Regions from separate parts of the Clostridium felsineum DSM 794 genome, predicted to be linked through region 2. Evidence: predicted binding sites of a transcription regulator. Region 2 holds the regulator's gene; each other region holds the start of a gene.
The links. The regulator Rex, encoded in region 2, represses fermentation and respiration genes when NADH is low (regulators of the CRP and FNR family bind a similar motif). The targets are predictions, from matches to a motif close to ATTGTTAANNNNTTAACAAT.

Region 1: CLFE_RS05205 (acetyl-CoA C-acetyltransferase) is a predicted target of Rex. The motif match lies at 1,718-1,737, and genes of this name have one in related genera.
Region 3: adhE (bifunctional acetaldehyde-CoA/alcohol dehydrogenase) is a predicted target of Rex. The motif match lies at 1,596-1,615, and genes of this name have one in related genera.
Region 4: adhE (bifunctional acetaldehyde-CoA/alcohol dehydrogenase) is a predicted target of Rex. The motif match lies at 2,444-2,463, and genes of this name have one in related genera.

What each region holds. Positions count from the first base shown of each region.
Region 1 is NZ_CP096980.1:1,077,751-1,081,976, forward strand. Features, by position in the region: gene CLFE_RS05195 (glycosyltransferase family 4 protein) at 1-88, shown strand, start outside; gene wecB (non-hydrolyzing UDP-N-acetylglucosamine 2-epimerase) at 130-1,293, shown strand; gene CLFE_RS05205 (acetyl-CoA C-acetyltransferase) at 1,880-3,058, shown strand; gene CLFE_RS05210 (hypothetical protein) at 3,467-3,841, shown strand; gene CLFE_RS05215 (F0F1 ATP synthase subunit A) at 3,847-4,226, shown strand, end outside.
Region 2 is NZ_CP096980.1:1,385,645-1,389,870, reverse strand. Features, by position in the region: gene CLFE_RS06500 (acyl-CoA dehydrogenase) at 1-254, opposite strand, end outside; gene CLFE_RS06495 (short-chain-enoyl-CoA hydratase) at 268-1,053, opposite strand; gene CLFE_RS06490 (redox-sensing transcriptional repressor Rex) at 1,214-1,861, opposite strand; gene CLFE_RS06485 (ABC-F family ATP-binding cassette domain-containing protein) at 2,299-4,226, shown strand, end outside.
Region 3 is NZ_CP096981.1:127,330-131,555, reverse strand. Features, by position in the region: gene CLFE_RS23110 (hypothetical protein) at 1-197, opposite strand, end outside; gene CLFE_RS23105 (EamA family transporter) at 340-1,224, opposite strand; gene adhE (bifunctional acetaldehyde-CoA/alcohol dehydrogenase) at 1,865-4,226, shown strand, end outside.
Region 4 is NZ_CP096980.1:2,363,899-2,368,124, reverse strand. Features, by position in the region: gene adhE (bifunctional acetaldehyde-CoA/alcohol dehydrogenase) at 1-2,223, opposite strand, end outside; gene CLFE_RS11170 (NAD(+) synthase) at 2,581-4,226, opposite strand, start outside.

The DNA of each region.
Region 1 (4,226 bases), 310 kb from region 2:
TAATACTAAAGCCTATGTTATTTTTGCAGGAGCCGTTGTATGTGTAGTTGGTTTAGCATGGAAATTTGGATTATTTAAACATAAATAAAGTAATGTGTAAGAGTTGTATTAGCTCGAGGAGGTTGTTTTATGGAAAAGATAAAAGTAGTAAGTATATTTGGCACCAGGCCGGAAGCAATAAAAATGGCGCCATTAGTAAGAAAATTAAATCAAAATGAAAATGTTGAATCAAAAGTATGCGTTACAGCACAACATAGGCAAATGTTAGATCAAGTACTTAATTTATTTGATATAAATCCGGATTTTGATTTGAATATAATGAAAACAAAACAGAGTCTTACAGGTATAACAGCAAGAGTTTTAGAGGGATTAGATAAGATTTTTACTGAAGAAAAGCCAGATATTGTTCTTGTACATGGAGATACAACAACAACCTTTGCTGCGGCATTAGCGGCATTTTATAAGAAAATAGCAGTAGGACATGTTGAAGCAGGTCTTAGAACATTTAATAAATATTTTCCGTTTCCAGAAGAAATGAATAGAAAACTTACAGGGGCAGTTGCAGATTTACATTTTGCGCCAACTGCTGGTTCAAGAGGAAATCTTTTAAGAGAAGCTGTTGCTGAAGAAAATATATTTATTACAGGAAATACAGTTGTAGATGCTATGAATCATACAGTAGAAGAGGACTATGTATTTGAAAATGAAGAACTTAATAATTTAGATTATAAAAATAAAAAGGTTATAATGGTAACAGCTCATAGGCGTGAGAACTGGGGAAAAGGAATAGAAAATATATGTACAGCATTGAGAAGAATTGTAGAAGAAAATGATGATGTTGAACTTGTATATTTAGTGCATTTAAATCCAATAGTTAAAGATGTTGTATTTAAAAATTTAAATGGAATGAGGGGAGTTCATTTACTTTCTCCACTTGATACAAAAGAAACTCATAATCTTATGAATAAATGTTTTATGGTTATGACAGATTCAGGTGGACTTCAAGAAGAAGCTCCACATTTAGGAAAACCTGTACTTGTTTTACGTGATGTAACTGAAAGACCAGAAGCAGTAGAAGCTGGAACTGTAAAATTAGTAGGAACTGATGTTAAAAAAATAGTAGATGAAACTTATAAGATAATGAAAAATCAAGATGAATACGAAAGAATGAGTAAGGCTATAAATCCATATGGTGATGGAAAAGCATCTGAAAGAATAGTTGATGCCATATTGTATCACTTTGGAAAATTAAAAAGTAGACCAGATGAATTTTCGCCAAAAAATAATATTTAGATGTAGTTATATAATGTGAAAACACTAAAACATTGAGCCACATAAAAGATTCTAGGGTCAGCCGCTTAGACAGGAATATTTTATAATTGTAGTGAGAGAGTTAAGGGATAGTTATATAATGCGAAAACACTAAAATATTGAGCCACATAAAAGATTCTAGGGTCGAACCAATTAGGCGGGAATATTTTATAATTGTAGTGAGAGAGTTAAGGGATAGTTATATAATGCGAAAACACTAAAATATTGAGCCACATAAAAGATTCTAGGGTCGAACCAATTAGGCAGGAATATTTTATGTGGCTCAATGTAAGTGTTTTATGTATTATATATAGTTAAAATATAAACTTATGAATTTTTGTTGAGAGCCCATTTTAGGTTGCAACGACATGTTCATAAGTTTATTTTTTGTTAAAAATTATTAAAGTTTGTGTTTTTTTTAACAAAATATATTGATAAAAATAATAATAGTGGGTATAATTAAGTTGTTAGAGAAAACGTATAAATTAGGTATAAACTATGGGATTTATGAAATGCATTAAATTGGTTTATCATTACCCCGTAATTAAAATTTAGGAGGTTAGGTATAATGAAAGAAGTTGTAATAGCTAGTGCAGTAAGAACAGCGATTGGATCTTATGGAAAGGGTCTTAAGGATGTACCAGCAGTAGATTTGGGAGCTATAGCCATAAAGGAAGCTGTTAAAAAAGCAGGAATAAAGCCAGAAGATGTTAATGAAGTTATTTTAGGTAATGTTCTTCAAGCAGGATTAGGACAGAATCCAGCAAGACAGGCATCGTTTAAAGCAGGTTTACCAGTTGAAATTCCAGCATTGACAGTAAATAAAGTTTGTGGATCAGGACTTAGAACAGTTAGCTTGGCAGCACAAATTATAAAAGCAGGAGATGCAGATGTAATAATAGCAGGTGGTATGGAAAACATGTCTAGAGCTCCTTTTTTAGCAAACAATGCTAGATGGGGATATAGAATGGGAGACGCTAAATTCATTGATGAAATGATCACTGATGGATTATGGGATGCATTTAATGATTATCACATGGGAATTACAGCTGAAAATATAGCAGAGAGATGGAATATTTCAAGAGAAGAACAAGATGAATTTGCACTTGCTTCACAAAAGAAAGCTGAAGAAGCTATAAAAACAGGTCAATTTAAAGATGAAATAGTTCCAGTAGTAATAAAAACAAGAAAAGGTGACGTTGTATTTGATACAGATGAACATCCTAGATTCGGCTCAACTATAGAAGGACTTGCAAAATTAAAACCTGCATTTAAGAAAGATGGAACAGTTACTGCAGGTAATGCTTCAGGATTAAATGATTGTGCAGCAGTACTTGTAATTATGAGTGCAGATAAAGCAAAAGAGCTTGGAGTAAAACCACTTGCTAAAATTGTTTCTTATGGTTCAGCAGGAGTTGACCCAGCAATAATGGGATATGGACCTTTTTATGCAACAAAAGGAGCTATTGAAAAAGCAGGTTGGACAGTTGATGAATTAGATTTAATAGAATCAAATGAAGCTTTTGCAGCTCAAAGTTTAGCAGTAGCAAAAGACTTGAAATTTGATATGAATAAAGTAAATGTAAATGGTGGAGCTATTGCACTCGGACATCCAATTGGAGCATCTGGTGCAAGAATACTTGTTACGCTTGTTCACGCTATGCAAAAAAGAGATGCTAAAAAAGGTTTGGCAACTTTATGTATAGGTGGAGGACAAGGAACTGCAATATTACTTGAAAGATGCTAGTAAATATTGTTAAAAATAACTCTATAGAACGAAAAAGTTCTATAGAGTTATTTTTTAAAAAAAATCTCTAAATTTTTGTATAAAAAATGTGACAATAATGAAAACTTTAAATTATAAGGTTATTTTATATATAAAAAATAGAGGCAGATAATTGTGTTGAAAATTGCATAATATTCGAAAAAAAAGTATAAATTTATAATATTCAGTCATTTGAATAAAGAAGAACTTAATGCAATACTTGGAGCAAAATTGATTTATAATTACTATAGCGACAAGAAATGGGTTTAAAACGTTTGCAAACATGAAAAAAGGGTGAATATTATTAAAAAAATCTTAAAACGGAGTTTTATTTATAAAAATTTAAGATATATAATTTAAATATCGTGTTAATATAGTGGAGGAAGTAATTTGGATTTTGATGTTAAAAGAATGTTAAAGTTGGTAACAATTTGTGATGCAATTATCGCTGCAATAATTTTCGTAGTTCTTCTATTTATTACCAACTATATGTTTTCAATTGTAATGACGTTAGGGGTCTTTACAGCAGCTTTGAATTTTTATCTAAGTACTGTAACTGCTAATTTTGTTTTGATTAAAAAGAAAGGAACTAAGTCACTTATACTTTTAAGTTCAATTTTTAGAGTAATACTTGTTGGTATTATAAGTATTGTTCTATGTATAATATATAAATATTATCTAATTGCCTATATAGGTGGTTATAGTGCTCATTTTATAGCACTCACTATTTATGGGCTATTATTAAAAAGCAATGGAAGGAAGTGATTTAAATGGATCTAGGGTCAAAAACAATGTTTGCTCTGAAATTTGGGGGATTTAATATTGCTATAAAACAATCTGTAGTAGTACAATGGATTATAATGTTAATTATATTAGTGTTGACATTAGCGCTTACTAGCAATTTAAAGAAGATTCCAAACAAAAAGCAAAGTGTAGTGGAAATGATTGTTAATTTAATAAATGGATTAGTAAAAGAAAACATGGGAGACAAATTCATGAACTTTGTTCCAATTATTGGTTCCATGGCAGTATTTATACTTTTCTTAAATTTAACAGGACTAGTAGGTGTTGAACCAGTAACAAAGGATATTAGTGTTACAGCAGGTTTTGCAATAGTAAGTGCTTTCTTAATAAATGCAACCGTAATAAA
Region 2 (4,226 bases):
ACACCTGTAGTACCACAAACCTTTGATAATTCTTCAACTGCAAGAATGTAGGATAATACATCTCCACCTGCGCCACCGTATTCTTTTGAAAATGGAATTCCCATCATTCCATATTGAGCCATTTTCTTTACATTTTCCATAGGAAATCTTTCTGTTTCATCTATTTCTGCTGCTATTGGTTTTACTTCATTTTCAGCAAACTCTCTAACCATTTGTCTTACTAATTCTTGTTCTTTTGTCAAACTAAAATCCATATCAACTTACCTCCTATCTATTTTTGAAGCCTTCAATTTTTCTTTTTTCAGTGAAAGCTGTCATTGCATCCTTTTGATCCTCTGTTGAAAAACATTCTCCGAATGCTTCTGATTCAAATGCTAAAGCAGTATCCACATCACACTGCATTCCTCTATTAATAGCCTGCTTACTTAACTTAACAGCTACAGGAGCATTATTTGCAATTGTTTTTGCAAGTTCTTTTGCTGTATTCATTAATTCTTCAGGTTCAACTACCTTATTTACTAGTCCGATTCTTAAAGCTTCATCTGCTTTTATATTTTGAGCAGTAAAAACAAGCTGCTTTGCCATTCCCATTCCAACTAATCTTGAAAGTCTTTGTGTTCCACCAAAACCAGGCGTAATTCCAAGACCTACCTCTGGCTGACCAAATCTTGCGTTATTTGAAGCTATTCTTATATCACAAGCCATAGCAATTTCACAGCCGCCTCCTAAAGCGAACCCATTAACAGCTGCTATTACAGGCTTTTCAAGAAGCTCTAATCTTCTAAACACTTTATTCCCAAGTATTCCGAATTTTCTACCTTCAATAGTATTCATATCTTTCATCTCAGAAATATCTGCTCCTGCTACAAATGATTTTTCTCCTGCTCCAGTTAAAATTACCGCAAGTACTTCGCTATCATTTTCAATTTCACCTATAACATAATCAATCTCTTTTAGTGTGTCACTATTTAATGCATTTAATGCTTTAGGTCTGTTAATGGTAACTACAGCAATTTTACCTTCCTTTTCAAGAATGACATTGTTTAGTTCCATGACTAATCCTCCTAAAAATTTTTTTCCTTGTTAATATTATAACAAAGACGGGCAAAAAATTAGAAGCATAAGCTTCTATAGTTATTATATAATGATTTATTTTATATTTCAACATTAAAACCATTTTATATTAAATTTTAATTTATATTTATATTATTTTTTATTCTTCCTGCCCTTTATTAACCTCTTGCATCAAACAACTAAGTGTTAGAAGACTCTCACTCAAATGTACATTTTCAACAATTACATTTTCAGGAATGGAAAGGTCAACCGGTGCAAAATTCCATATTCCGTTAACATTATTTTTAACAATAATATCACAAACTTTTTGTGCATTTTTACTAGGAACACATATTATTCCAATATCTATTCTATTGTTTTGTAAATACTTGTCTATGTTGTCTACATCTTGAACTTCAACATCTTGTATTTTAAGCCCTATTAATTTAGGATTTATATCAAATATAGCCTTTAAATCAAATCCCATCTTTTGAAAATTTATATAATTAGCAATTGCCTGACCTATATTTCCAGCACCAACTATTATGGTATTATATGTTTTAGTTAGTCCTAATATATTATCAATTTCCCTACACAAATCTTTAACATTGTATCCATATCCCTGCTGCCCAAAATCACCAAAACAATTCAAGTCTTGGCGTATCTGCGATGCAGTAAAACCTATTTTTTCACTTAATTCCTTTGAAGATATTCTATCAACATCGCTCTTTAGCAACTCTTCTAAATATCTGTGGTATTTGGGAAGACGTCTGATAACTGCCATTGATATGTTTTTTTTCTTATCCACTTTGACCACCTCTTACTATATCACTTTTGTAGAAGCCAAGTTCAAATTAAATTTGGTATATTAAATAATTAAAATACATTTAACCTTTATAATTAATAATTAACTTGTCTCTTCATATATAACAATACATCATATATTTTACCACATTATCATTCAATTACACTATCTTTTTTGCCTTTATTATTCTTAAATATACTTATTAGTATTAAATACTATTAATTTATTTTGTTTTTTTCAATAAAACTCCGAAAAGCTACCATAAACGTAATATCTCTATGAAGATTTTATCCTATGCATACTAAACACTTATAATAATATTTTATACTTTATAAAATTATGCAATCTTATTATTAAAAATTAGCTTTCACCTTAATTTTACTATGGTATAATTAAGTGTATACTTTAATTTTATAATACATTTTAGGTTGGTGATACACATGATAGTTGTTAGCTGTAAAAATATCAGTAAAAGTTACGGCATTGATACAATTTTAGAAAATATAACATTTAATATAAATGATGGTGAAAAAATAGGTCTTATAGGTCCAAATGGCGCCGGAAAATCAACACTATTTAAAATTTTAACTTCGCAATTAGATCACGATACAGGTGATTTATTCATAGATAAAAGTAAAAAACTAGGATATTTATCTCAACATCTTGACCTTAATATTGATAACACTATATATGAGGAACTCTCTTCTGTATTTAGTGATTTATTACAAATAGAAACTAAACTTAAAGATTTAGAGATAAAAATGGGTGAGCCATATGATCCTTCAAAGGATGAATACCATAATAAAGTTATAAAAGACTACACTACTTATACAGAACTATACTCAGCAAAAGGTGGCTACACTTATAAAGGTTTAATAGGAAAAGTTTTAACAGGACTTGGCTTTTCAAATGAATACTTTGATAAAAAAATAAGCATTTTAAGTGGTGGACAAAAGACTCGTGTAGCTCTTTGTAAGCTTTTACTTAAAAATCCAGAAATATTACTTTTAGATGAACCCACAAACCATCTAGATTTAGATGCTATTGAGTGGCTTGAAGATTATTTAAAAAATTACAAAGGAACAGTAATTTTGATTTCCCATGATAGATATTTTTTGGATGCAATTACTGACACAACCCTTGAACTTATAAATGGTCATGTAAATTGCTTTAATGGCAATTACACTAAAGCATTAGAATTAAAAAAAGTACAATATGATATAGAATTAAAAGCCTATAATCTTCAGCAAGAAGAAATTAAAAGACAAGAAAAAATAATAGAACGCTTTAGATCCTTTAATAGAGAAAAAAGTATAAAAGCTGCTGAAAGTAGACAAAAAGCACTTGATAAAATCGAAAGAGTTAACCGCCCTGACAAGGAAACTGGAGTAACCCGTATTGAATTCGAAACCCTAATAAAAAGCGGAAATGACGTTTTACATGTAGAAAATTTATCAAAACATTTTGAGGAAAAAACTTTATTCGAAAATCTCTACATGGATGTAAAAAAGGGAGAAAAAATCGCTTTAATTGGTGAAAATGGACGTGGAAAAACTACTTTTTTTAGGATACTTTTAGATAAAATGAAAAGCGACTCAGGTATTAAAGTTTTGGGTAAAAATGTTTTTGTGGGCTATTATGATCAAGAACAATCTGATTTACATGACGAAAAAACAATCATAGATGAAGTTTGGGGCGACTTTCCAGAACTTACTACAACAGAAATAAGAAACGCTTTAGCAGCCTTTTTATTTATAGGTGATGATGTTTTTAAAATCATTTCAACCTTAAGTGGAGGAGAAAAGTGTAGAATTAACCTACTTAAGTTAATGCTTTCTAAAAATAATTTTTTACTTTTAGACGAACCTACAAACCATTTAGATATAGTTTCTCGTGAAGCTCTAGAAGATGCACTTTTAAGTTATGATGGAACTGTACTGGTAATATCACATGATAGATATTTCTTAAATAAGGTTGTTCATAAAATATTTGAACTAGAGAAAAATGGTATTAAAGAGTATCTTGGAAATTATTCTTATTATATAGAAAAAAAGAATAATCCAACAAGGTTTCAAGATGAAGAAGAATTTAAAAATCAAAAAACAAAAACTCAAATTAATACTGAGAAGAAGAAAAAACGTGAAAATGAAAAGCAAAAAAGAGTAAAAAAAGTTGAACTTAAAAATACTGAAAAAGAAATAGCTGACTTAGAAAAGAAGCTTGAAGAACTTCAAAATATGCTTTGTCTTGAAGAAGTTTATTCAAACCAAGAAAAAAGTATAGAGGTTAATAACCAAATTACTGAAACTCAAGAAAATCTCGATTTATTATATGAAAAATGGGACGAATTAAGTAATAGTATAGAAGA
Region 3 (4,226 bases), on a different replicon from region 2:
AGAATGGTACAAGGACCTTTCTCAACACGATATTCTTTAGTTTGGCCAGGTCTTAAATCAAAAACCTCAATAACACCACGAGAAGTTGTAATTGTATAATTAGCAACTAATTGGGTATTTGAATTTGATATAGTTATAGTTTGAGGAAATGCAGTAATTTTAACACTCTCATTGCTGTTTAATGGTAAGCGAACCATAAAATTAACCTCCATAACTGCTATAAATTAACGTACTATTACAGTGTATGATTTTTAAAGAAATTTGTGAAAGCTGTACTCTATAAAAATTCATTACTATATATTATGGTTGTATTACTTATTAAACAGTGTAAATTTATAATTAAGCTTCAACAGCCTTTCTTTCATAAACCACATTACCCACTATAATTCCAATCAATATAAGTAGTACTCCAAACCACTGAGATGGATTTACATACTCTGACAAAACGATTGAAGACATTATAGTAGCAACCGGAAGCTCAGAGGCAGGTAGTATAGTTCCTAGTGAAGGTTCAACCTTTGGCATTCCAATAGAAAATAAAATCGGTGGAAAAACCACTCCAAAGATTCCTAATATGAGTCCATATGGAATCAGCCCACGTAATATATGAAAATGGAATAAAAAGCTTGGTGGAAACAATAAAAATATAACTACTAAAGCACTTGTTGAAAGCAGCGCACTTTTTAATACTGGTGGAGTATCCTTCTCAACTGAACTGCTAAAAAATATAAAGGTTGTGTAGGATAAAGCCGCAAGTATTCCAAAGATTGTTCCTTCAAGTGAAAAAGTGTAATTCTTTTGTACAAATATATTTGCAGCTAAAAAAGAGCCTATCAACAAAATAATTATAGATACTAGCTTTTGTTTTCCAGGTTTTTTCTTATTGAATATCCAATCAAATAAAGCACCAATCCAAACAAATTGAAATAAGAAAATTATTGCCAGTGAAGCATTGAGGGTTTTAAGAGAATGATAATAAAATATACCTGTTAGTCCAAACGGAATTCCACACATCATAATCTTTAAAATTTGTTTTAAATTTAATTTCTTCTTTTTTGTAAATAAAACGGCACTCCAAATAAGTATAGTTCCTAAAAAATACTGGCTGCCTGTTACCTCTGATGGTGAGAAGCCTACCGAATAAGCAAGCTTTACAAAGGTCGATAATATTCCATAGCAACAACCTCCTAAAAAAACAAGTAATGCATAATGCCAATTTTTCAAAATTATTGCCCCTTTCAATTAAACGTAAAAAACCACACAACTATCAAAACTGATAATTGTGTGGCGAAAATAGATTTCTCTAGAAAAGTCCACATCTAAATGTGATTTTATTATTTAATTCTAGTATAGTATAAAAGCTATAATATAAGTTGTCAAGTAGTTCACTTCTTACAATATAAAATTCAATACTATGATTATTCTAGATGAATTTAATGTTTAATCATAAAAAAGAAATTAAAATATAGTTAGCAATTATATTTTTAATTTTTTGCGTACTATTATTTAATCTTTCATAAACTTGAGCATACAATTGCTAGGACTAGCTAATCTGCCTTGAAACTGGTCTATTGGTCAGACCAATTTCAAAAGGCATTGTTAAATGTTTGACAATATAAAATTGGTGTCATATACTATGATTGTAAATAAAAATGAGCTATATAACTATATAGTTTTTCAATAAAAACGCGTAAATCATTGATATATCAATATTTTATTGTATTTATAATATCAAAATATAATAAAACTATAAGTCACAATTTATAAAATACTAGAGTTTATTATGGAAAACATTTAGTTTTCTGTATAGTAGTTTGTTAAATATCAAACTACTATAAAAATTTTATAAAAGAGGTGTATATTAATGAAAGTTACAAATTCAAAGGAGCTAAAACAAAAATTAGATCAATTAAGAGAAGCTCAAAAAAAATTCGCAGAATATACCCAAGAACAAGTAGATGAAATTTTCAAACAATGTGCTATAGCTGCTGCCAAGGAGAGAATAACTTTATCAAAATTAGCAGTAGAAGAAACAGGAATCGGTCTTGTGGAAGATAAAATTATAAAAAATCATTTTGCAGCAGAATATATATATAACAAATATAAAAACGAAAAAACCTGTGGAGTAATAGAACATGATGAGGGTTTAGGTATATCAAAAGTTGCAGAACCTATTGGAGTTGTAGCTGCTATAATTCCTACTACCAATCCAACATCTACAACAATTTTCAAATCACTGATTTCTTTAAAAACAAGAAATGCAATTTTGTTTTCACCTCATCCACGTGCAAAAAAATCAACTATTACTGCTGCAAAATTAATTTTAGATGCAGCTGTTAAAGCAGGAGCACCTAAAGATATAATAGGGTGGATAGATGAACCCTCAATAGGACTTTCCCAAGAATTAATGAATGAAGCTGATATAGTTTTAGCAACAGGGGGACCTTCAATGGTTAAGGCTGCCTATTCATCAGGTAAACCTGCAATTGGTGTTGGAGCTGGAAATACTCCGGCAATAATCGATGAAAGTGCAGATATAAATATGGCGGTAAGCTCTATACTTTTATCAAAAACCTATGATAATGGTGTAATATGTGCTTCTGAACAATCAGTATTAGTTCCAAGTTCAATATATAAAAATGTTAAAGAAGAATTTGTAAAGCGAGGAGCCCATATACTCAACAAAAATGAGTTAGCAAAAGTAAAAGAAGTTATGTTTAAGGATGGAAATATTAATGCTGGCATAGTTGGAAAATCAGCGTATGTAATTGCTAAAATGGCCGGAATTGAAGTGCCACAAGCTACAAAGGTTTTAATAGGAGAAGTTCAATCTGTGGAAAGAGAGGAATTATTTTCACACGAAAAATTATCACCAGTTTTAGCCTTGTATAATGTTAAGGATTTTGATGAAGCTCTAAAAAAAGCAGAAAGACTTGCATATTTAGGTGGAAATGGTCATACTTCTTCTTTGTATATAGATGCTGAAAACAATAAAGAAAAGGTTGAAAAGTTTGGACTCGCAATGAAAACCTCAAGAACGTTTATTAATATGCCTTCTTCACAAGGGGCAAGTGGAGATTTTTATAATTTCGCTATAGCACCTTCATTTACATTGGGATGTGGTACCTGGGGCGGAAATTCTATATCAGAAAATGTAACACCTAGACATTTATTAAATATTAAAAGTGTTGCTGAAAGAAGGGAGAATATGCTTTGGTTCAAAGTACCTCAAAAAATATATTTTAAATATGGTTGTCTTTCATTTGCATTAAAAGAATTAAAGGATATGAATAGAAAAAGAGCATTCATAGTAACTGATAAAGATCTTTTTAAACTTGGATATGTTAATAAAATCACAAAGGTTTTAGATGAAATAGATATTAAATACGACATATTTTCAGATATAAAATCAGATCCAAGTATTAGCTCCGCAAAGGCTGGTGCAAAACAAATGCTTAGCTTTGAACCAGATGTTATAATATCTATCGGCGGTGGATCTGCAATGGATGCAGCAAAGATAATGCACTTATTATATGAATACCCAGAAGCAGAAATTGAAAATTTAGCTATAAGATTTTTAGATATAAGAAAAAGAATATGTGATTTTCCTAAATTGGGAAAAAAGGCAGTTTCAGTAGCAATACCTACAACTGCTGGTACTGGATCTGAGGTAACACCTTTTGCAGTTATAACTGATGATAAAACGGGAATGAAATATCCTTTAACTTCTTATGAATTAACACCTAATATGGCAATAATCGATACTGAACTGATGATGAACATGCCTAAAGGTTTAACTGCGGCAACAGGAATAGATGCTTTAGTTCATGCCATAGAAGCCTACGTCTCAACTATGGCAACTGACTATACTGATGCATTAGCCTTAAGAGCTATAAAAATGATATTTAAATATTTACCTATAGCTTATAAAAATGGAAAAACAGATGTTGAGGCTAGAGAAAAAATGGCACATGCATCTAATATAGCAGGAACTGCTTTTGCCAATGCCTTTTTGGGTATATGTCATTCCATGGCTCATAAACTTGGAGCAATGCATCATGTTGCTCACGGAGTTGCATGCGGTGTACTAATTGAAGAAGTTATTAAATATAATGCAACAGATTGTCCAACAAAGCAAGCGGCATTTCCTCAATATAAATATCCTAATGCAAAGAAAAAGTATGCTGAAATTGCAGAATATTTAAATTTAAAAGGTAGTAATGATG
Region 4 (4,226 bases), 980 kb from region 2:
AAGAGCATTAGCAACACCCCTAGCTATATTGTGCTCTGAGCTTAATTTTATTGCCATAGAATGACATAAACCTAAAAATGCATTAGCAGATGCCATACCTGCCATAGTAGATGCATGTGCCATTTTTTCTCTTGCCTTTTCATTTAACCTTCCATTATGATAAGCTTGTGGCAAATACTTAAATATTAATCTTATAGCTTCTAAAGCTAGTCCATTTGTGTATTCTGAAGCGTATACTGATGTGTATGCCTCTATAGCATTTACCAGTGCATCCATACCTGAATAAGCAGTTAAATTTTGTGGCATATTCATCATCAGTTCTGCATCTATAATTGCCATAGTTGGTGTCATTTCATAATCTGCTAGAGTATACTTGTTTCCTGTTTTATCATCAGTTACTATTGCAAATGGAGTAACCTCAGATCCACTTCCTGCTGAAGTCGTAACCGCAACTAACATAGCCTTTTCTCCAAGCTTTGGGAAACTATATATTCTTTTTCTTATATCCATGAATTTAATTGCAAGATCTTCAAACTTTACTTCAGGATGTTCGTACATTACCCACATTAACTTGGCTGCACTCATCTCAGATGCCCCACCTAGTGCTATTATAGTGTCTGGCATAAAAGATAACATTTCAGAAGTACCCTTTTTAATAGCTTTTAGACTTGCTTCTTTTTCTAACTGATTAAATACTTTAAATTCTACTCCTATACTCTCAAGTATTCTTATTATTGGCTCAACATAATTTTGATTATAAGGATCCTTGTCTGTAACTATATATGCCCTTTTTTTATTTAACTCTTTTAAGTCCCTTAAAGCAAATTGAAGACATCCGAATTTAAAATATATTTTTCCTGGCACCCTAAACCAAAGCATATTTTCTCTCCTTTCAGCTACGGTTTTAATATTTAAAAGATGTTTAGGTCCAACATTTTCAGATATTGAATTTCCACCCCAAAATCCGCAACCTAAAGTAAACGAAGGCGGTACCTTAAAGTTATACAAGTCTCCACTTGCACCTTGAGCAGTAGGAACATTAACAAAGGTTCTTACTGTTTTCATTGCATCGCTAAACTTATCTATTTTATCTCGTGCTTTTATTACATCTGCATATATACCTGACGTATGACCAAGACCCCCTAGATTTACAAGAGTCACTGCTTTTCTTAAAGCACCGTCAAAATTTTCTGCCTCATACATAGCTAGTACAGGTGATAATTTTTCATGAGCAAATGGCTCTTCTTCACCTAATGAGGTAACCTCACCTATTAATATTCTTGTAGTTTTAGGGACTGTTAAACCTGCCATTGAAGCTATTGTGTATGCTGATTGTCCAACTATTTTAGGATTTACTCTTCCATCCTTAAATATCACCTTACGCATACTATCCATTTCATCTTGCTTAATTATATAAGCACCTCTTTTTTCAAATTCATTTCTTACTTGATTGTATATGGATTTTAAAACTATTACTGATTGTTCTGAGGCACATATAACTCCATTATCATAGGTTTTAGATAAAATTATAGAACTTACAGCCATTTTTATGTGAGCTGATTCGTCTATTATTACAGGGGTATTCCCAGGACCAACACCTATGGCTGGTTTTCCTGATGAATAAGCAGATTTAACCAGTGAAGGGCCACCAGTTGCAAGAGTTATATCTGCTTTTTTCATCAAGTCTTGTGTTAATTCGATTGTGGGTTCATCGATCCATCCTATTATGTTTTCTGGCGCTCCACTTTTGACTGCTGCATCAAGTATTATTTTAGCTGCTAGTATTGTGGATTTTTTTGCTCGTGGATGTGGTGAAAACAAAATTCCATTTCTTGTTTTTAATGCTATTAAAGATTTAAATATTGTTGTGGATGTGGGATTAGTTACAGGTATTATAGCAGCTACAACACCTATGGGTTCTGCTATTTTGGTTATTCCATAAGGTTCATTTTCTTCTATAACTCCACAGGTTTTTTCGTCTTTATATCTATTGTAGATATATTCTCCTGCAAAGTGATTTTTAATTACCTTATCCTCAACCAGCCCCATACCTGTTTCTTTGACAGCTGCTTTTGCTAATTCTATTCTTGCATCAATAGCTGCCATGGCTGCATTTCTAAAGATTTCATCAACCTTTTCTTGAGAGTAGCATGAAAATTTTTTTTGAGCTTCTTTAATTAATTTGAGTCTTTCATCTAAATCTTTTGTTGTTGAGACCTTCATACATATACACTTCTTTCTAAAATATTTATTATATTTTAAAAATAATGTCTATATTAAAAATTATCAGTATAGATATTATTCTTGAAAGCCTATTAAAAGATAATTAAAGATAATAATATATAAATACACATCGTTTATTACTAATAACTATAAACTTGTGATAATAATTTAATTTGTTGCTTACTTATATTACAATTTAATTATAGTTCAGCAGAATCTTGATGTCAAAATTTTAACATATATGTATTTTAAAGTAAATGAAATTTTTTACGAATACCTTCTTGAGTATTTCACGCTAGTGCAATATATCCGCCATTTTTCAATATATTTAGAAAAATAGCAATATTTAATATTTTCTTAACATTTTATTTCGTTGGACTTTTCTAATTCATCTAACCATAATTCATATGACGCATCACTTGGCATACGTAAATCCCCTCTTGGCGATAATGAAACAGACCCAACTTTTACACCATCAGGCATACAATTTCTTTTAAATTGCTGTGTAAAGAATCTCTTATAAAAATTTTTTAATGATGAATGTATAACATTTTCTGAATATCTACCCTTAAATGCTATACTTGCTAAATATAATATTTTTAAGGGTTCATAACCTGTGCGAAGCATATTATATAAGAAAAAATCATTTAATTCATATGACCCAATTGAATCTTCAGTTTTTTGCTTTATATTACCTTTTTTATCTGGAGGTAGTAATTCGGGACTTACAGGCGTGTCATAAATATCTACTAATATATTTTTAACTTCTTTGTCCTCTGCCCACTTCGCATACCACATAACTAAATATCTAACCAGTGTTTTCGGGATACTTCCATTTATACTATACATTGACATTTGATCTCCATTATAAGTACACCAACCAAGTGCTAACTCAGACAAATCACCTGTACCAACAACTATCCCTCCCTCTTTATTGGCTAAATCCATAAGTATTTGTGTTCTTTCTCTTGCCTGAGAATTTTCATAAGTAATATCCTTAACATTTAAATCTTGTCCTATATCTTTAAAATGCCTAATACATGCCTCTTTTATTGATATTTCTTTTATTGTAATACCTAATTTTTTCATAAGCGTTATGGCATTATTATAAGTACGATTAGTAGTGCCAAAGCCCGGCATTGTAACACCTATAATATTTGTCATTGGAGCTTTAAGCTTTTTAAAAGTCTCTACTATAACAAGTAAAGCTAAGGTACTATCTAAGCCTCCGGACACCCCGATAACTACCTTGTTTATCCCTATTTTTTTTAATCTTTGATATAAACCTAATGCTTGAAGATTTATTATCTCACTACATCTAATATTCCTTTTATTTTTATCTAATGGAACAAATGGCATAGCTTCAACATGTCTTTTCAAGGATACCTCCTCACTATAACCTAAATTAAAGTTAATTGTTCTATATTCTCTTTTCTCTATTCTTCCCATATAACTATTAAATTTAATTCTGTCATTCATTAATTTTTCTATATCAATATCTTGATATTCAACATAAGAAGCATCATTAAACTTCATTTCCTTTAATACTTTCCCATTATCAGCTATAATGGAATGTCCTGAAAATACAAGATCCGAGGTACTTTCAGTTTGTCCTGCTGAAGCATAAGCATAAGCTGTAATACATTTTGCTGATTGAAGCCTTACAATATCTCTCCTATAATCTGACTTTGATACATTTTCGTCACTTGCAGATAGATTTAGTATTAAATTAGCACCATTAAGTGTGTGGTAAGAACTTGGTGGTATATTCACCCATAAATCTTCACAAACCTCTATACCAATACAAAGCTTAGAATTTATATCTTTAAAAAGCAAGTTTTCTCCAAAGGGCACCTTCTTTCCACACAATAAAGCCTCATCACTTATTCTTGAAACAGCTGATGCAAAATTCCTTTTTTCGTAAAATTCATTGTAGTTAGGTATAAAGGTTTTTGGTACTACTCCTAATATATTTCCTCTATTAATTACCACTGCGCAATTAA